Regions from separate parts of the Blautia sp. aa_0143 genome, predicted to be linked through region 2. Evidence: predicted binding sites of a transcription regulator. Region 2 holds the regulator's gene; the other holds the start of a gene.

Region 1 (10,816 bases), on a different contig from region 2:
CTTGGTCTCGTGGACCGCAAATTCGTACTCATCCATGCCGAATTGCTTTACCAGCTCCACAAAGGCATTAACTGCAAAGGTATAATGCTGCATGGAAACACTGAATTTTTTGCGTGACTGTTCCTTGGAAATATATTTGGCTTCCATCAATTCGTACTGTTCCACCACCTGCCTTGCATACCCCAGAAATTCTTCGCCTGCAGGCGTTACGGCGATTCCTCGGTTCGTTCTTCGGAAGATCTCAACACCGGTTTCTGCTTCCAGCTCCCGGATTGCCGTGGAAAGACTGGGCTGAGAAATATAAAGGCTTTTTGCTGCCTCGTTCATAGATCCGGCTTTTGCAATTGCTATGGTATATCTGAGCTGTGCCAGAGTCATCTTTCTGCCTCCCCGTTTCTTGTTCCGGCTTTCTGTTCCTCTTCAGGCAGATCCGGCAACAAGCATCCTTTATCTTTTTATTTAAGGTAGTTCTTATCTACATATCCTTCTTTTCCAAGCTTCGGAACATATACATACCAGTAAGTACTGTCTTTCTTCTCAATGACTTCTACCGTATCTCCGTTATTCAGCTGGGCGATCTCATTGTCCTTGTCATACGCCTTTGTACTGCGCAGAGCCAGATAGCCGCTTTCCACTTTAACAGTCATGGATGGAGTTGTCGTACCTGAGCCTCCGGTAAGATAGTTCCTGTCAACATAACCGGTCTTATCCAGCTGCGGAACATATACATACCAGTACTGATCGTTGCTGGTGTCCTTCACCTGAACCGTGTCACCGGTATTCAGCTGTCCGATCTCATTGCTTTCATTATAGGCTGCCTTGTTGCGAAGGGCAAGATAACCAGTTTCTACTTTAACTGTCCACAGACCACTGTTGTAAATATACCGGTTATCCACATATCCGGATTTATCAAGCCCCGGAGCATATACGTACCAGTAAGTAGAATCACTGCTGTCCTTTACAAGAACGACATCTCCGGTATTCAGACGTCCGATCTCGTTACTGTCATTGTAAGCTGCGGTACTTCGAAGAGCCAGATAGCCTTTTTTTACCTTTACTGTCCAGGAATCGTTGGAAGCTGTGGCGTTCTCTGCTATCTGGATATAGTTTTTGTCCAGATATCCGGATTTATCCAGTCTTGGCACGTATGCATACCAGTAGGTAGCGTCCTTCCGATTTGTAACTTCCACAAGATCTCCTGTATTCAGCTGTCCGATCTCATTGCCTTTGTCAAAAGCCTTCTCACTCCGGAGAGCCAGGTATCCATCTGTGACTTTGACTTTAAAAGTGGTTCCTGCTGCTGCCTTTGCCTCCCGGATCGTCGCCGGAAAAGCTGCTGCCAGTATAAGTGTCAGAAGTACCAGCCTTTTTACTGCCTTTATATGGGACAGAAGAGTTCTTTTTCTCATATTATACGCCTCCTTTTCTTTTTTGGATCTTTCTCTGATCTGCGGCTCTCTCTGTTTTTTATTTACTGAGCAGACCGCACCGGAATTTATGGTAGTATTATATCATATTTTCAGCTGATAGCTGTAAGAATCACATCTCTTATTGCAGTCCAAAATGTTCTTTCCCACAATGCAGGTATTGACACTTTTAATTAGTAGTGTTATATTACATGTAGAACAAGATAAAAGTAATGCCCCCGGGATTTTTCCCGGGGAATTTTATACGCATACGTTCAATATATGACAGTCCGGGAGATCTGTCCTCTGAGAGGACAGATCGATCATCCGGGACGCTGCAGACTATAATATAAGGGAAGGTGAATACCATGGCAGTAAAAAGAGATTATTACGATGTTCTGGGCATTGACCGGAACGCAGATGAAAAAACAATAAAAAAAGCCTATCGTAAACTGGCCAAAAAATATCATCCGGATACAAACGCCGGTAATGCAGATGCCGCAGATAAATTTAAAGAAGTAAACGAAGCCTACGATGTCTTAAGTGATCCAAAGAAGAAAAAAATGTATGATCAGTTTGGTCATGCCGCATTTGAAGCAGGAGCTGATCCTGGAGCCGGCGCAGGTGCCGGTGGATTCGGCGGATTCCAGGGTGGCGGCAATGGCAGCTATCAAGAATTTCATTTTAACGGTGAAAATATGGACGATATTTTTGGTGATATCTTCGGAAATATGTTCCACGGCAGTCACGGCGAAAGCCGCGGTTTCGGCAGCAATGGCACATATGAGCATTTCACCGGTAACGGTGGCGGCTTTCACAGTGGATTTGGCGGAAGTGGCTTTCACAGTGGCAACGGCTTCGGCGGATTCCATCAACAGGATTTTCCGCAAAAAGGCTCTGATGTGAAGGCCAGCATCAACGTTACCTTTGATGAGGCAGCTTTTGGTGCAGATAAAAGGATCTCTCTGTCCGGTCCGGACGGAAGCTCCGGTGCACCGCAGACACTTCAGATTCATATTCCGGCAGGTATTGATACCGGCAAGAGTATCCGTCTGAAAGGAAAAGGCATGCCCGGAACCGGCGGCGGTGAGCCTGGTGACCTTCTTCTGAAGGTTACCGTAGGAACACGTCCTGGCTATGAACGAAAGGGATCGGATGTTTATACCACCATTTCTATTCCTTACACAACCGCTGTTTTCGGCGGTGAAGCCACCGTTCCCACCCTTTACGGAAATGTTATCTGTAAGATCAGGGAAGGTATGCAGTCCGGTTCCAAGATCCGCCTGAGAGGAAAAGGCATTGTTTCCATGAAGAACCCTTCCGTCCGCGGTGATCAGTATGTAACCATTCAGATCCAAGTTCCTCAGAATCTGAATTATTCCGCAAAAGAGAAACTCCATGAATATGCAAAGGCCTGTGGACTGGAACGGAGTAATGCCACCGGATCACATGTAGCATAAAAGTTAAAATAAAAGAGTATCACAAAGCTCATCACTATCAATGAGTTCCTGTGATACTCTTTTTTGATTTTAAAGTAAGATCTGATATAGCTTATGACAGCGTCATATCTCCATCTTTCACCCATCCGAGCTTACGTACAAACATATTGATCAACGGGCAGAGAACTGCCGGGAGAATAAAAGAGATCAGAAAAAGTCCTGCCCAGTCCATAGCTGTAACAGCTGTCTTGGTTCCTTCTGCAATATCATTCATCCATCCTGTATACACACCGATCTGACCTACAAAACCGCAGGTACCCATTCCTGAGGATACAGCAGTTCCGTTCATCTGAAGCCTGAACAAGCAGGTTGCAATAGGTCCTGTGATAGCAGATGTTACGATCGGAGCGATCCAGATTCTTGGATTTCTGACGATATTTCCCATCTGGAGCATGGAAGTTCCGATTCCCTGAGAGACAAGACCACCCCATTTGTTTTCCCTGAAGGACATGACCGCAAAACCTACCATCTGCGCACAGCAGCCCGCTACTGCAGCGCCGCCTGCCAGTCCGGTAAGTCCCAGAGCCGCGCAGATCGCAGCAGAAGAGATCGGCAGCGTTAGTGCGATTCCAACAAATACAGAAACCAAGATTCCCATAAAGAATGGCTGCAGATCTGTTGCCCACATGATCACGCTTCCTACCTTCATGGCAGCTTTTCCAAGAGCCGGTGCCCACCATGCGGAAAGACCTACGCCCACACCGATGGTTACAAGAGGCGTTACAAGGATATCGATCTTTGTTTCCTTTGAAACTGCCTTACCGATCTCAGCTGCAACAATGGCAACAAACAGTACAGCCAGAGGACCGCCTGCTCCGCCAAGTGCGTTGGAGGCAAATCCAACGGTGATCAGCGAAAACAATACCAGCGGCGGGCAATGCAAGGCGTAACCGATGGCTACTGCCATGGCAGGGCCGCTCATGGCAGATGCCAGAGAACCTACTGTATACTGGGTATCATTGACTGTGGCAACTGCCATAGTCAGAAACGGAATGTGAAACTGTGTGCCAATGGTGTTGATGATCGTACCGATCAGCAGGGAACAGAAAAGTCCCTGTGCCATAGCTCCCAGTGCATCGATACCATATCTCTTCAGAGAGATCTCGATATCCTTCCGTTTTAGAAATGCTTTGAATTTTTCCATTTTTAAACTCTCTCCTTACCCTGATCCGCTTCCTGCCGGATCAGTTCCTTTATTTGCAAAAAGCCTCGCTTACTTTCTCAAGTTCCTCGCGGATGGAAATATGCTGCGGACATACTTCCTCACACTGTCCGCATTTTATACATTCATCTGCACGCTTTCTGCCATGACTGACTACCAGCCAGTCTTCCTGATGCGCTGCGGCGGCTTTATTTCCGTACAATGTCAGATAATTCATTGCTGTAAAAGAACCGGAAATTCCAATTTCCATCGGACAGACCTTTGCACAGTAGTTACAGGTTGTACATGGGATCAGAGGAATTTTGCTCATAGCCTCTCTTGCCTTATCAAGAGTCTCCTTCTCACTGTCAGTAAGGCCATTGAAATCCTTCATAAAGGAAAGGTTATCCTCCATCTGTGCAACATTGCTCATTCCGGAAAGTACGGTGATCACGCCTTCCAGATTTGCCGCAAAACGGATTGCCCAGGATGCTGTGGATGCTTCCGGCTCTGCTTCCTTCAGAAGCTTTTCCACTGCTTCCGGCGGAGTTGCAAGCATGCCGCCTTTTACAGGTTCCATGATAATGACCGGTTTTCCATGTTTTCTGGCTACCTCGTAGCAGGCTCTTGACTGGATCACCGGATTTTCCCAGTCTGCGTAATTGATCTGCAGCTGTACAAATTCCATTTCCGGATGTGCAGTGAGAAGTGCATCCAGCTCCTCCGGTGTGGAGTGGAACGAAAATCCTGCATGTCTGATCAGACCGGCTTCCTTCTGTTCATGGATCCAGTCCCATAAACCGTACTTATCAAAATATTTTGTTCTGTGCTCTCCAAGATTGTGGAGAAGATAAAAGTCGAAATATCCTGCCTTTGTTCTCTCCAGAGATGTTTTAAACTGTGCAAGAGCTTCATCTCTTGTCTTGCAGTTGATCCAGGCTGCCATCTTGGTGGCTAACTGATATTTTTCTCTCGGATAACGCTCTACCAGCGCTTCGCGGATAGCATCTTCGCTTCCTGCATAAGCCCATGCTGTATCAAAATATGTAAATCCGGCTTCCATAAATTTGTCCACCATGACTTTGGTCTGCTCCACATCGATCACACCTTCTGATTTCTGCGGAAGTCTCATAAGGCCAAAACCAAGTTTTTTGATCTCTTCACCTAAATATGCCATATCTTTCTCCCTTCTTATTACATACCGGAAAATTCCTCATATCATCTGATATATCACCGGATAAGCAATATTTCTGACACAGATATCTCCCGGACCGTTATATTTTTGCCGCAGAAAAACTGCGTTTCTCCTATTATAACGATATTTTTCCTGGCGGTAAACCTTTTTCTTTTACAAGTGTCAAGACAACGCCAGGATATAAAAAACAGCTGCCGCACGTTTATTGCACGGCAACTGTCTTTTGTCCTATCAGTTCATCTTTGTTCTTTACACCTCAGATCAAATATTTTAAACTGATATTACTTATAATAACCATATATCGAAAGGCAGAAAACTCTCATGAAAAACAAGCAGGTCATGAACCGCCAGACTTCGTCAAAAGAACTTCATCTTATTTCCTGCGGCTGGGAAAAATGTACACCGGAACAGTCCTATGGTCCAGGTGTACGGCGGTATTACACCATTCACTTTGTGCTGAGCGGGCAGGGATATTTCTATATGAACAACCGGAAATATACCTTGAAAGCCGGACAGTGCTTTTTCATTCCTCCTATGACCAGTTCTCTCTACAAAGCGGAACCTTCTGATCCCTGGACTTACATCTGGATCTGCTTCAATGGAGAAAATGCTCCCATACTTTGTGAACACTGTCATCTTACTGAAGAAACTCCGGTCCAGCAGCTAAATTCGGTTCTTCCCTATCAGGAAACCATTCTTGAAATGATGACTCACCCGCAGCTGACGCCCTCCAGTGAAGCCTATATCCAGAGTGGTCTTTACCGGATCATCGCCATGCTGGAGGAAGAATTTCATGCTTCCTACACGACCATGGAATCCAATGAGAATTTTTACATCACACAGGCTGTTGATTACATCAAAAAAAGTCCGCTACAGAATATCACTGTGACAGATGTTGCTGACTATCTCCATATCAGCCGCAGCCACCTTTACGGACTTTTTAAAAAACATCTTGGAACCACACCCCAAGCATTCCTGACTTCAGCCAAGATCATCAACGCCCGGGAGCTTCTGACCATCACGGATATCCCTGTCTCCAGCGTGGCGTTCTCCTGCGGATATCAAAATCCATTTGCCTTTTCCCGTGCCTTCAAAAAAGAAACCGGCATGACGCCACGGGAATACCGGGAAAAATATCATCATGCCGAGGATCTTCTGGATTGCTGAACCACTTTTTCTGATTTACGGAACAACTACCTTGGCATTATAGTATTCCACCGCAGCATCCATGGTCGGACCTTCGTTGTCAAACCAGTCATAAGTGATAGTTTCGCCGTTTTCTCCCCATACCTCCGGGCAGTCGATTTCTTCCCAGTCCATCGGAACAAAATGCTCTTTCTGTTCTGATGCACGCAGCATGATCTGATGCAGCTCCTCAAATTCCTCCGGATTCAAAACTCCAGGTTTTGCGGATACAAACAGTGGTGTACCGCTCTTTGCAAGAACGTCTGCCCACTGACGATTTTTCTCCCATGGGATCATTCCGAAAATACCGACACAGTCTGCATCAATATGGTAAAACGTATTGTGCTGCGGAAGACGGAATGCCAGCGTATTTACGCCCATTCGTCTGGTACGCTCCCAGATACGTCCGCTGGTATCGTCACCGGTCCGGTTCAGATGCATCAGGCCTGCGCCGAGATGTCCGATGGTATTGCAGCCGATGATCACTGCGTTGTTGCTCCGGGAAGCATCATAAATCTCCTGATAAAGCATTTTTACGATTTCTGCGCTGGTTTTGGTCTGATCATAAAAATGCCATTTCTCCATGGAATTGTCTCTTAAATTCGCCTCAAATCCCCATTTCCCAAAGAGATCAAAGGTAGAAAAATCATGCTTGATCAGCGTGTATCCCCAATCACAGATCCTCTCGATATCTTTACGGATATATTCCAGTGCATCCGGGTGGGACGGATCGAGACAGTCATTATAGGAAATTCTCCACTCATTCGGGATATTCTCATCTTCATTAAGAAGCAGACGGACCCAGATACCCGGGCGGACACCTTTTTTCTCCAGCTTGTCTGCAAGACCTTTCATATCCGGAAATCTGTCATTGCCTTTTGTCCATGGTCCACCGTTGTATTCATCCAAGCGGTGATGTTCCTGCCAACAGTCATCAATGACCATGAACGGAGGATTTTTTACACCTTCGGTCAGTTTCAGGATATAATCGGTATCACTTAAGATCTCCTCTTCGGAGCTGTCACCGTAAGCATAGTACCAGTTATTGCTTCCATATACCGGAAACTCTGGGAAGATCGGATCTGCACACATTTTTTCACAGAATTTCTGTGCAGTTTCAAAAGTATCTGCTCCTTCTGCTTCCATGCAGACGATCTGTGCGGCACACAGCTTTCTTCCTTTCAGCTGTACTCCTGTATTTCCGCAGCGAACATCCAGAAACAAAGTAATTCCTTTGGTATCCACCTGCCAACAGCACATAGCAGAAGGACGGACCTTTACGCCAAAGCAGAGAACCTTCTCAGAAAGCTTCGCCAGAAAATACCATGGCAGATAACGGTTTCCGCTCATTCCATGCCATTCCGCATCACCATAGGTACGTTCCCAGGCATCTCCCAGAAATCTGGCTGATTTCGGGATCTTATAGTTCCATCTCAGCTTCACACATCTCACTGCATCCTCGGATGTGACAAATATATCCTCATGTTCACCTGCGTCCTGAAATTCCACAGTAGTTGCACCGGCAGCTACTGTCGTCTGCCCTCCCTGGCACACAAGTCTCTCCGCTTCTGTTTCCACTGTTACATAATCCGGTACCCCAAGCTTAAAATCTGCATATTTTTTCTGCATTATTCTCTCCTCCTGTACTTTTTCATTTACATTTTGCTTTACCTGCATACTCATGAATACTGTCTTTCTATCGTCTGTTCAACTCAGAAGAATGTACGAAAAATTTTTTTAATACATTTTGTCTATATGCCTTATTATATTGATTTTTTTGGTTTTTTCTATGCTTTAAAGTTATTATAACATTGCAGAATGTTCAATCTGCATAAGATTTTCAGTCCTTGTCCGATTCGCTTTTTAATATGAGAGCATAAAGGGCTAAAGGTGGAAATTAGTTTTTTCATTTTACGGAACACAAATTCTTCACAATTTTTTAGCACTCACCTATTGACTTTGCTAACAACATGTGTTATATTACATATAGAACAAAGGAGAAGATAAAAAAGAACTTCCAGATGTTCAGAATAAAACCAAACGATCACCACTGCGGAATAACCCGAAGTGGTAACTATATACCGGCAACAGTTGGATTTCTTGATCCACCGGAACGGCTTTTCAATTTGAAAGGAGAAATGACTTATGATGTTCCCGAGTGTATTTGGAGAAAACTTATTTGATGAGTGGATGGATGATTTTGGATTCAGAGATAATTTCTTTAGCGGAAAGAACCCTCTTTATGGCAAACATGCAAAAAATATCATGAAAACTGATGTACGTGAAACAGATAAAGGCTATGAGCTGGATGTAGATCTTCCAGGATTTAAGAAAGATGAAGTACAGGTACAGCTGAAGGATGGTTATCTTACCATCTCCGCTGCCAAGGGTCTTGACAAAGACGAGGAAGACAAGAAAGGCAATTATATCCGCCGTGAACGTTATGCCGGCAGCACAAGCAGAAGCTTCTATGTTGGTAATGGTGTAAAAAACGAAGATGTCCATGCAAAATTTGAGAACGGTGTTCTGAGACTTTCTATTCCGAAAAAAGCAGCTGAAGAGATTGAAGCTGATAAATATGTATCTATTGAAGGCTGATATTGACTCACTCTCACAGGGGGAGGATCCTTAGGGATTCTCCTCCTCTTTTTTATACGCAATAATACATATGACACTCTCTTTCCAATTTACTACGTACTCACAAGTACTTTCACTCTATAGTAATGATCCTATTGTCAAAGTTTTCATGATATTGGATATTTTTTAACAAATACGCTTGATTTTTTGAATATTTTTTATATATTTTGCATTATATTATTTCATTTTTTTGAAATTAATGGTATAATATGCACAGCTAATCGGATATTTGCAATCCGCATTCGGTTAAATAAATCTGTTTCGTAATCCTTCAGGATAATTCTCCTGAACAACCACGTAAAACACGATCACGACAGGAGGTTTTTATTATGGATCAGGACAACATCATAAAAATTTATGCACGCACTGACAACCGCATACAGCTTAAAATGATTCCGGGACACTTCGTAACATCCCAGTCCCATATCACACACTACCTGGATCTCACTACTATGAAATCCAGATGCGCTGAAGCACAGCGTATTGCATCCGCTCTCGCAGCAAATTACGAAGCATCCATTCCGGTAGACACCATCGTCTGCATGGACGGACTTGAAGTGATCGGTGCTTATCTCGCCGAAGAACTGACCAAAGCCGGCGTCCTTTCCATGAACGCACACCAGACCATCTACGTCATCACCCCTGAGTTCAACAGCACCGGGCAGATGATCTTCCGCGACAACTATGAACCAATGATCAATGGAAAAAACATCCTCGTCCTAAATGGTTCCATCACCACCGGATCCACATTGAACCGAGCTATCGAAAGCGTTCTGTACTATGGCGGTAAGATCCGCGGCGTGGCAGCCATCTACAGCAGTGTAGACAGTGTAGCCACACTCCCTGTCCACTCTATCTTTCAGGCCAGAGACATCCCGGACTATCACTCCTACCGCTCTGACAACTGCCCACTGTGCAAAAACCGCCAGAAGATCGATGCTATTGTCAGCAGTTACGGATATTCTGTATTATAAGATTCAGATCAATCAACGAATCCCCCATGGATAGCAAAACCAGTGGGGGATTCTCTTTATCTTTTCTTATTATAATTGATATTCTCTGTACATAGCTTCACGCATTTCTTTATCTGTAACAACCTTCTGAATCTCATTACCACGCTCATCAAGTATAAGCCTGTTGATCAGAACACTAAGTCGTTCTTCCCCCTGGGCCATTCCCTGAGCTATTCCCTGAGCCATTCCCTGGGCCATTCCCTGAGCCATTCCCTGAGCCATTCCCTGTTCTCGCCCCAGTGCTTCAGCCTGTTCCTTAGCTTCCGCCATCAGTCTTGCCCTTTTCTCAGATTCCAGTTCCAGAACATGTCCACCCATAATCTCACCTATTCCTTTCCGGACTTTCTCCTCATTTCTGAAAATATGATCAGATATCCGAGTTATCAGTCCAATCAGATCACTGAACAGTTCAGACCTTCCAGATTCAGTGATCTCTACCTCCAGTTTACTCCGGATCACTTCATATTCATTCAGTAATTCCTGAAAAAGTTGTGGATTCTCACTCATCTCATGCCCTCTTTTTTCATATCGCATGATATAAAAAGGAAGCAGCATAAGAAGACTCTTTTCAAATATCTTATCTTTTGTATAATTCTCTACTTTAATGGCAGGCACTCTGTACAAATGACATCCCCCATCCGGAAAAACCACATCCACTTCCAGAAAATCCGGCGTATTCCTACTATTTCTCAGATACAACACACAAGAACGTGGAAACTCCATCCGATACCTCCGTCCCT
Region 2 (10,816 bases):
AATGTTTATCATGGAGTGGTAGCCGTTGGAAGATGGGTTCTGTTTGCAGTTGTGGCTTTTCTGATCCTGTTCCCGGTTTACTGGATCTTTATTTCTTCGATCACACCGTCAGGAGAATTGTTTAAAACACCGATCGATTATCTTCCGGATCATCCCACACTGGAAAGCTATAAATTTCTGATACAGAATGTAGGACTGCTTTCAAAGATCGGAAATACAGTTCTGATCGTAGGCATTACACTTGTGATCAGTACCGTGCTGTGTGCAATGGCTGCCTATGGCTTCTCAAGATTTAACTCAAAGGGAGTTTCTGTTGCATTTGCGTTTGTTCTGGCTACCATGCTGATCCCTGAGGTTGTCACAGCCCGCCCGCTGTATGAGTTTATGCAGAAGGTAAAGCTGTATGATACATATCCGGGACTTATCCTTCTTTATATCAGTACCGTTATACCGTTTACGGTTCTGATCCTCAGAAACTTTGTCGGTGAGATCCCGATCTCACTGGAGGAGGCAGCTGCTATTGACGGCGCATCTTTTTCACAGAGACTGTTTACGATCGTTCTGCCGCTGATGAAGCCGGCAATCGCTACGGTTTGCATTATCAACTTTATTACCTGTCTGAATAACTTTTTCACACCGTTGTTTTATTCAAATGGTATTCAGGTACTTTCTGTTTCCATCGTACAGCTTCCGTTACGTGACAACATGTATGGAGTTCCGTGGGATCTGGTCAGCGCCATGGGATGGATCATCCTTCTTCCGATCATTATCTTTGTAGCTGTTTTTGAGAAACAGATCATGGATGGTATCATGGCAGGTGGAGTAAAAGCGTAAATATAATATTTTTAATTTCCAAAAGAGAGGAGAAAACAGATATGTATCAGGCATTTACAGGCGGACTGGGAGGGATCGCACTTGCAAAGCATGGAAAAAGCCGTGCGATCAACGCAGAAAATCCTCATGGAGAAAAAGGCAGAGGCGGTATGGCTGCAAGTCATCTGGGACCGTCCAGAAAAGGAAGCCCGTGTCTCAGGGATATTGAGCCGGGAACTGTGGTAACTCTGGCAGAAATGGAAGGACCGGGACAGATCAATCATATCTGGATCACCGTTGATAACAAGACTACAGAGGCAGATTGCTTTGTACTGAGAGATCTTGTAATCCGTATGTACTGGGATGACGAGGAAACTCCTTCCGTGGAAAGTCCTCTGGGTGATTTCTTCTGCTGCGGATTCGGAAGGGAATGTTTTGTAAATTCTGTTCCGGTGGCTGTTGTTCCAAACAGGGGCTTTAACTGCTATTTCCCGATGCCGTTTAAGAAGAAAGCAAAGATCACACTGGAAAACCAGCATGCAAATAAAATCCCGGCTTTCTTTTATCAGGTAGATTACTGTCTCTATGATGAGCTTCCGGACGATATTGCTTATTTCCATGCGCAGTGGAGAAGGGAACGGTTGACAGAAAAAACAAAAGATTATACAATTTTGGATGGAGTAAAAGGAAAAGGCCATTATATAGGAACCTACATGGCACTTACCACACTGGAACGTTACTGGTGGGGCGAGGGAGAAATGAAGTTTTATATTGACGGAGATGAGGAGTATCCGACCATCTGTGGAACAGGAACGGAAGATTACTTTGGTGGTTCCTGGAGCTTTGCCAAACAGGTGGATGGAAAAACCGTGGAACAGAATTATAACACGCCGTATCTGGGATATCCGTATTATTCTGCCCATGACGAGCTGATCCACAATTTTTATCATAATGATGACTGCCCGCCAATGAGAGGCTTTTACAGATGGCATTTACAGGATCCAATCTGCTTTGAAGAGGATCTTCGCGTTACGATTCAGCAGATAGGCGTCGGATACCGTGGCCTGTTTGAACGACAGGATGATGTGGCAAGTGTAGCGTACTGGTATCAGACACTTCCTCATGCACCGTTCCAGCCGTTGATGTCAAAAGAGGATAGATGGCCCAGATAAAAAGGGTGGTAGAGATTGAAAAAACAGGTATTTTGCGGGGTATTTGCCCTGGCTCTGGCAGTGACAGGATGTGGAGTCCAGAAGAAGGAGGCTGCATCTGATATTGTGCCGGAGAACAGACAGGAACTGACGATCCTTCATGTGGATGCAGGCACAGAAGGCTTTGATTCTTTTATCAGCCAGGCGGAAAAAGATCTTGGAATAAAGATCCATATTGAAAAATGTCCGGCCAATGCGGACAATCGCCAGGCCAAAATAGCAACTCTTCTGACATCAGGAGATGATTCTGTTGATCTGATCACAGTAAATGATGAGATGATATCCGAATTTAAACATAAGGGATTTCTTCTTCCGTTGGAAGATACGGTTATGACAGAGGAGACAGCGGCGAATTTTCTGCAGGAATACCTGAAAGAAATATGCATGTCAGACGGACATATTTTTTCGGTACCGTTCAGGATGGATATCATGGCATTCTGGGTGAACCAGGAATTGCTGGATCAGGCTGGTCTGGACAGACTCTCCTGTCTCAGTGATCTTGAGATCCTTCAGAAAAAGCTTCAGAATACGGGAAAATATGCATATGGGGATGCATGGGAGATTTCTTACATATATAATAGTATCAGCGAGTATGTCGATTTTTTCGGAGGAGATTATACAGACTGGACGGATCCGAAAACAAGAGAAGCGGCAGAATATATGAAGCGAATGCTGGATACAGGGATGATATCAGAGGAGAATCTGATCGACCAGCATGACCAGCTGAATGAAAAATTTATAAACGGCCAGTATGGATGTATGTTTATGTATACCGGTGTGTTGAGTACTTTTCAGAATGCAGGCGTGTATGGAAAAGATAAGATCCATATGGCACCATTTCCGGAATTTGACGAGAAGGTGACCAATATCGCAACCTGGCAGTATGTACTGAATAAAAATTCTGATCATAAAGAAGCAGCTCTGAAGTTCCTTCAGTATGTGTCCGGATATGAGGCCAGTAAAAATTACGGACAGCTGACAAAAATGTGTCCGGCAAGACTGGATGTGATCGAGGATAAGAATTTTGATCTGGATGGCATTGAAATGATCCGGCAATATCTGAAAGATTATAAGCTGAAAGCAAGACCACTGTGTGCCGATTCCATAGAAGCCGTTTCGTCCATGGGAACGGAATTTCAGAAATATATGCTGGGACAGAAAACAGAAGCGGAATTTTTTGCCGGGGCACAGAACTGCATAGACCAGTATTACAAAAAAGCATCGTACTGATGCTTTTTTTGTTTTGAAAAAATAAGAACTTTTTTTCAAAACATATTGACAAATATTTTACATGGTGATATCTTAAAGACTGTAGATGTTAGCACTCCACTAAAATGAGTGCTAACAGATGTAAAAAAAGAATCAACATCCGTCAGGAAAGAATAAAAAGGAAAGGAGATGGATTCATGGAAGAGGTGTTGAATGAGCGCAAGCAAAAAATCTTAAAAGCAATCATCAAGACCTATATGGAAACCGGAGAACCGGTTGGTTCCAGGACCATTTCCAAGTATGCGGATCTCAATGTCAGTTCCGCAACGATCCGAAATGAAATGTCAGACCTGACAGATATGGGCTATATCGTCCAGCCTCATACCTCAGCAGGAAGGATTCCTTCAGATAAGGGCTACAGACTTTACGTCAATGAGTTGATGAAGGAGAAGGAAGCGGAGGTCGCAGAGCTGCGAGATCTGATCATTGAGAAGACAGATAAGATGGATAAGGTGCTTAAGAAGGTTGCGAAGGTTCTTGCTTCCAATACCAACTATGCTACCATGGTTTCCGTTCCGCAGTACAGCGGCAACAAGGTCAAGTTCATCCAGCTGTCGAGGATGAGCGAGCTTCAGCTTGTGGCAGTGGTTGTCAGTGACAACAACACAGTCCGGAACCAGATCATCAATCTGGATGAGGAAATGGACGACCAGACGATCCTGAAACTGAATCTTCTTCTTAACACCAATCTCAATGGGATTCCAATCCAGGATATCAACCTTGGGATGATCGCCAGACTGAAGGAACAGGCAGGCAGCCACAGCGGTGTGGTGGCAACGGTTCTGGATGCAGTGGCAGCCACCATTCATGTGGAAGAGGAAGATATGGAGATCTATACTTCAGGTGCAACTAACATTTTCAAGTATCCGGAGCTTGCCGATAAAGAGAAGGCAACGGAGCTGATCTCCGCATTTGAGGAGAAGCATGAACTTGCCGATCTTGTAAAAGAACAGATGTCAGATGGAGAGAATACAGGAATTCAGGTTTACATCGGTGATGAGATGCCAATCCAGACCATGAAGGACTGCAGCATTGTAACTGCCAGATATGAACTGGGAGACGGAATGTACGGAACCATCGGGATCATCGGTCCCAAACGAATGGATTATGAGAATGTAGTGGACAGTCTGAAGGAACTGAAGAATCATCTGGATGACGTTTTGAAAAAGAAGAAAACTTAGAAAGGCGGTAGAAAAAAAGTGTCGGAGGAAACAAAGAAAACATCCGAAGAGCAGGAAGCGGAGAAGGAAATCCCCGTAACTGACGGAGATCAGGAAGAAGAAAACCTGACACCGGAGGGAGAAGATCTGCCGGAGGAAGAAAATAATACTCCAGGCGAAGAAGCTGCCTCAGAGGATAAAAAAGAAGAAAAATCAAAAACTTCCTTCTTCGGAAAGAAGAAAAAAGATAAATCTGAGCAGAAGGTGGAGGAACTTACCGATCGCCTGAAGCGTACCATGGCTGAATTTGATAATTTCCGTAAAAGAACGGAAAAAGAAAAATCCAGCATGTACATCATCGGAGCAAAAGAAATCGTTGAAAAGATCCTGCCGGTTGTGGATAACTTCGAAAGAGGTCTTGCACAGGCACAGGAAGGCGATGCTTTTGCAGATGGAATGAAAATGATCTACAAGCAGCTTACCACAACACTGGATGAGCTTGGTGTGAAGCCGATCGAAGCAGTGGGAAAGGAATTCAACCCGGATTTCCATAATGCAGTGATGCATGTGGAGGATGAAGAGGTTGGAGAGAACATCGTGGTGGAAGAATTCCAGAAGGGTTACACTTACAAGGATTTCGTAGTACGCCACAGTATGGTGAAGGTTGCGAACTAACTGACAACAAACTTTATTTTAACAGATACAGACTAAAACAGGAGGAAAAAATCATGGGAAAGATTATTGGTATTGACTTAGGTACAACAAACAGCTGTGTAGCCGTAATGGAAGGTGGACAGCCGACAGTTATCGCAAATACAGAAGGCGCAAGAACAACACCATCCGTTGTAGCATTCACAAAAACAGGAGAGCGTCTGGTAGGTGAGCCTGCAAAACGTCAGGCAGTTACAAATGCAGACAGAACGATCTCCTCTATCAAAAGAGAGATGGGTACCGATTACCGTGTAACCATCGATGACAAGAAATATTCTCCACAGGAGATCTCCGCAATGATCCTTCAGAAACTGAAAAAGGATGCAGAGGCATATCTTGGTGAGAAAGTAACAGAGGCAGTTATCACAGTTCCGGCTTACTTCAACGATGCTCAGCGTCAGGCTACCAAAGATGCAGGTAAGATCGCAGGTCTTGATGTAAAACGTATCATCAACGAGCCTACAGCAGCAGCTCTTGCATATGGCCTTGACAATGAGAAAGAGCAGAAGATCATGGTATACGACCTTGGTGGTGGTACATTCGATGTATCCGTGATTGAGATCGGTGATGGCGTTATCGAGGTTCTTTCCACAGCTGGTAATAACCGTCTTGGTGGAGATGACTTTGATAAGAAAGTTACAGATTACATGCTTGCTGAGTTCAAGAGAACAGAGGGCGTAGACTTAAGCAACGACAAGATGGCTCTTCAGAGACTGAAAGAGGCAGCTGAGAAAGCTAAGAAAGAGCTTTCTTCCGCAACAACAACAAACATCAACCTTCCGTTCATCACAGCTACAGCTGAGGGACCGAAGCATTTCGATATGAACCTTACAAGAGCTAAATTTGATGAGCTGACACATGACCTTGTAGAGATGACTGCTGAGCCGGTTCGTCGTGCACTGTCTGATGCAGGTATCACAGCTTCCGAGCTTGGCCAGGTACTTCTGGTTGGTGGTTCTTCCCGTATCCCGGCAGTACAGGATAAGGTAAGACAGTTAACAGGCAAAGAGCCGAGCAAGAACCTGAATCCGGATGAGTGTGTTGCACTTGGTGCTTCTGTACAGGGTGGTAAACTTGCAGGTGATGCAGGTGCCGGTGATATCCTTCTTCTGGATGTTACTCCGCTGTCTCTGTCCATTGAGACAATGGGTGGTATCGCAACTCGTCTGATCGAGAGAAATACTACAATTCCTACAAAGAAGAGCCAGATCTTCTCCACAGCAGCAGACAACCAGACAGCTGTAGATATCAACGTTGTACAGGGTGAGCGTCAGTTCGCAAAAGACAACAAATCCCTCGGCCAGTTCCGTCTGGATGGAATCCCGCCAGCACGTCGTGGTGTTCCGCAGATCGAGGTAACATTTGACATCGATGCCAACGGTATCGTTAACGTATCCGCTAAGGATCTTGGAACAGGTAAGGAGCAGCACATCACGATCACAGCTGGTTCTAACATGTCCGATTCCGATATCGACAAAGCTGTCAAAGAAGCAGCGGAGTTCGAGGCTCAGGATAAGAAACGTAAAGAGGCGATCGACACAAGAAATAATGCAGACTCCATGGTATTCCAGGTTGAGAATGCACTGAAGGAAGCAGGCGACAAGCTTGATGCAAACGATAAAGCAAGTGTTGAGGCAGACCTCAATGCACTGAAGGATCTTCTTGCACAGACAGCAAATGCACAGGAGCTTACTGATTCTCAGGTTGCAGACATCAAAGCTGCACAGGAGAAGATGATGGAGAGCGCTCAGAAGCTGTTTTCCAAGATGTATGAGCAGACTCAGGGGGCTCAGGGTCAGGCTGGTCCTGGACCGGATATGGGCAACATGGGCGGAAACGCTGGTGCCCAGGGCGGAAATGAAGCAGGATACGGCGATGATGTTGTAGATGCTGATTACAAGGAAGTCTAAGACAAGTAGGAAATAATTACAATGGCTGATAAAAGAGATTATTATGAAGTCTTAGGTGTGGATAAAAACGCCGATGACGCAACATTAAAAAAAGCATATCGTAAGCTGGCCAAGAAATATCACCCGGATGTAAATCCGGGTGATAAAGAGGCTGAAGCGAAATTCAAAGAGGCGACAGAGGCTTACTCCGTTTTAAGTGATGCCGACAAGAGAAGACAGTATGATCAGTTTGGTCATGCGGCATTTGAAAATGGCGGTGGAGGCGGAGCCGGCGGCTTTGGCGGATTTGACTTCAACGGCGCAGATATGGGAGACATCTTCGGAGATATCTTCGGAGACCTTTTCGGCGGCGGAGGCAGAACCAGACGGGCCAACAACGGACCGATGAAGGGCTCCAATCTTCGTGCACGTGTGAACATTACTTTTGAGGAAGCGGTTTTCGGGTGCGAGAAAGAGTTGGAGATCGTTCTGAAGGATGAGTGTACCACATGTCACGGAACCGGAGCGAAACCTGGAACATCACCGGTCACATGTCCGAAATGTAAAGGCCAGGGTCAGATCGTTTACACTCAGCAGTCCATGTTTGGTATGGTACGTAATGTTCAGACCTGTCCGGACTGTAATGGAACCGGTAAGGTGATCAAGGATAAATGCAGTGCCTGCCGTGGAACCGGATATACTTCTTCCAGAAAGAAGATCCAGGTATCTGTACCGGCCGGTATCGACAATGGTCAGTGCATCCGTATCCGTGAAAAAGGTGAGCCGGGAACCAACGGCGGTCCGAGAGGAGATCTGCTGGTGGAGGTAAATGTAGCCCGTCATCCGATCTTCCAGAGACAGGATATGAATATCTTTTCAACAGCTCCGATCACATTTGCACAGGCTGCACTTGGCGGTGAGATGCGTATCAATACGGTAGACGGTGAGGTTTCCTATGAGGTGAAACCGGGAACACAGACGGATACAAGAATCCGCCTGAAGGGCAAAGGTGTTCCGTCATTACGCAACAAGAACGTTCGTGGTGACCACTATGTAACACTGGTAGTCCAGACTCCGACAAATCTCAATGAGGAAGCAAAGAAAGCTCTGGAAGCTTTTGATGCGGCATGTGGAAACCGTCCGTCAGAGGACAGCACATCCGAGACTTCCGAAAAAACCGAAAAGAAGAAAAAAGGTTTCCGTGAGAAAGTTAAGGAAATGTTTGAGGAATAAATAAAGTGAAAACAGGAAAGAGGCACAAAATGCCTCTTTCTTTTTTTTCTGTATTCGTGTATATTAAAAGAAGTGCCTGTTTTCGGGACAATAGAAAACAGGCGACAGACTGGAATGAAAATCCGTAAATGTGTATACAGCATAAGGAGATATAAAATATGAAATGGAACCGTTTTACACTTAAGACAAAAACAGAGGCAGAGGATATTGTGATCTGTACACTTGCCGAGGTGGGAATTGAAGGTGTGGAGATCCAGGACAAGCAGCCGCTGACCGATGAGGATAAGGCACAGATGTTTGTGGATATTATGCCGGAAGGACCAGCAGATGACGGGATCGCATATCTGAACTTCTATCTGGAAGAGGATGCGGATACCGAGGCAATCCTGAAAGATGTGAAGGCTGCACTGGAGGATCTGAGAAGCTTTGTGGATATCGGAGAGGCAACCATCACAGAATCCCAGACAGAGGACAAGGACTGGATCAATAACTGGAAACAGTACTTCCATCAGTTCTATGTAGACGATATTCTGATCGTACCGTCCTGGGAAGAAGTGAAGGCAGAAGATAAGGACAAGATGATCCTCCACATTGATCCGGGAACTGCCTTTGGTACAGGAATGCATGAGACCACACAGCTTGTGATCCGTCAGCTGAAGAAATTTGTGAAGCCGGGAATGGAGATCCTTGATGTGGGAACCGGAAGTGGAATCCTGGGAATCGTTGCACTGAAGCTTGGTGCAGGTCATGTGGTTGGTACAGATCTTGATCCCTGTGCAGTTCCGGCAGTATCTGAGAACAAGGAGGCCAACCAGATCGAGGAGAAATCCTTTGACATGATGATCGGAAACATCATCGATGACAAAGAAGTTCAGGAACAGGTCGGATATGAGAAATATGATATCGTAACTGCAAATATCCTGGCAGATGTTCTGGTACCGTTGACTCCGGTGATCGTTGCACAGATGAAAAAAGGCGCTTACTACATTACATCAGGCATTCTGGATGTAAAGGAGGATGTCGTAGTGAAGGCTGTAAAAGACGCCGGACTGACGCTTGTTGAGGTGACTCATCAGGGCGAGTGGGTATCTGTGACAGCAAGAAAGGACTGATCTCATGCAGCGATTTTTTGTGGAACCTCATCAGATCGACAGGGACAGACATGAGATCCATATCACAGGAAATGATGTCAATCATATTGTCAATGTACTCCGCATGAAAAAAGACGAGGAGCTCTGGATCAGCGATAAGGAAAAAGAATATCACTGTGTGATCGAAAACGCGGGGGAGGATGAAGTCCTGCTTCATATCCTCTATGTACAGGAGCCGGATTATGAGCTGCAGAACCGTATTTATCTTTTTCAGGGACTGCCGAAGGCTGATAAGATGGAGCTGATCATCCAGAAGGCAGTAGAGCTTGGAGCATATTCCGTAGTTCCTGTTTCAACCAGGCGCTGCGTGGTAAAACTGGATAACAAAAAAGCAGAAAAAAAAGTATCCCGCTGGCAGCAGATTGCAGAAAGTGCGGCAAAACAGTCCAAGCGTATGCTGGTGCCGGAGGTACATTCCGTGATGACTTTTAAAGAAGCCCTTGTCTATGCAAAAGAACTGGACGTTCTATTGATCCCTTATGAGCTTGCAAAGGGAATGAAAGAGACGAAAGAACTGATCCGGTCGATCGAACCGGGAAAAAGCATCGGTGTCTTTATCGGCCCTGAGGGTGGTTTTGAAGAGCAGGAAGTGGCAGATGCCATGGAAGCCGGTGCGAAACCCATCACCCTGGGACACCGGATCTTACGGACAGAAACCGCAGGACTCGCAGTACTTTCTGTTCTGATGTTTCAACTGGAGGATGAATAAATTATGGAAGCATATTTTGACAATTCCGCGACAACGAGATGCTTCGATGAAGTAAAGGATATTGTCTGCAAAACCATGACAGAAGATTTCGGAAATCCTTCTGCCATGCATAAAAAGGGAATGGAAGCGGAGAATTATGTCCGCAGAAGTGCCCAGACCCTTGCAAAATTACTGAAAGTGAATGAAAAAGAGATTCTTTTTACCTCCGGTGGAACAGAATCGGACAATCTTGCTATCATCGGTGGTGTGGAAGCCAATAAGCGTATGGGAAACCATATCATTACAACTGCAGTAGAGCATGCAGCAGTGGCCCAGCCTTTTGCTTATCTGAAGGAACAGGGCTATGAGGTGACTATTCTTCCTGTGGATCATCAGGGCGTTGTAAAGCTGGATGCACTGGAAGCGGCTCTTCGTCCGGATACCATTCTGGTGTCTGTGATGTACGTGAACAATGAGGTGGGAGCCGTGATGCCGGTAGAAGAGATCGGAAAGCTTGTCCATGAAAAAAGTCCGAAAGCACTTTTTCATGTAGATGCCATCCAGGCATTCGGAAAGTACCGTATTTACCCGAAAAAACTGGGAATCGACCTTTTATCTGTAAGCAGCCATAAAATCCACGGACCAAAGGGTGTGGGCTTCCTCTACATCAACGAAAAAGTAAGAGTACAGC

The links. Region 2 encodes HrcA, which represses chaperone genes, less so after heat shock. Its sites were predicted from a motif close to TGTTAGCACTCNNNNNNNNNGAGTGCTAACA; they were not measured.
Region 1: a site for HrcA is predicted at 8,364-8,394, ahead of EAI83_RS08935 (Hsp20/alpha crystallin family protein). Genes of this name have one in related genera too.

Annotation. Positions count from the first base shown of each region.
Region 1 is NZ_RCXU01000014.1:78,209-89,024, forward strand. It holds gene EAI83_RS08900 (LysR family transcriptional regulator) at 1-378, opposite strand, end outside; gene EAI83_RS08905 (SH3 domain-containing protein) at 456-1,409, opposite strand; gene EAI83_RS08910 (DnaJ C-terminal domain-containing protein) at 1,775-2,866, shown strand; gene EAI83_RS08915 (PTS transporter subunit IIC) at 2,958-4,049, opposite strand; gene EAI83_RS08920 (aldo/keto reductase) at 4,099-5,223, opposite strand; gene EAI83_RS08925 (AraC family transcriptional regulator) at 5,563-6,408, shown strand; gene EAI83_RS08930 (glycoside hydrolase family 36 protein) at 6,424-8,055, opposite strand; gene EAI83_RS08935 (Hsp20/alpha crystallin family protein) at 8,572-9,024, shown strand; gene EAI83_RS08940 (hypothetical protein) at 9,393-10,037, shown strand; gene EAI83_RS17235 (hypothetical protein) at 10,107-10,816, opposite strand, start outside.
Region 2 is NZ_RCXU01000019.1:5,699-16,514, forward strand. It holds gene EAI83_RS10685 (carbohydrate ABC transporter permease) at 1-834, shown strand, start outside; gene EAI83_RS10690 (glycoside hydrolase family 172 protein) at 876-1,985, shown strand; gene EAI83_RS10695 (ABC transporter substrate-binding protein) at 2,001-3,254, shown strand; gene hrcA (heat-inducible transcriptional repressor HrcA) at 3,431-4,474, shown strand; gene grpE (nucleotide exchange factor GrpE) at 4,493-5,128, shown strand; gene dnaK (molecular chaperone DnaK) at 5,182-7,074, shown strand; gene dnaJ (molecular chaperone DnaJ) at 7,096-8,286, shown strand; gene prmA (50S ribosomal protein L11 methyltransferase) at 8,445-9,398, shown strand; gene EAI83_RS10725 (16S rRNA (uracil(1498)-N(3))-methyltransferase) at 9,403-10,146, shown strand; gene EAI83_RS10730 (cysteine desulfurase family protein) at 10,150-10,816, shown strand, end outside.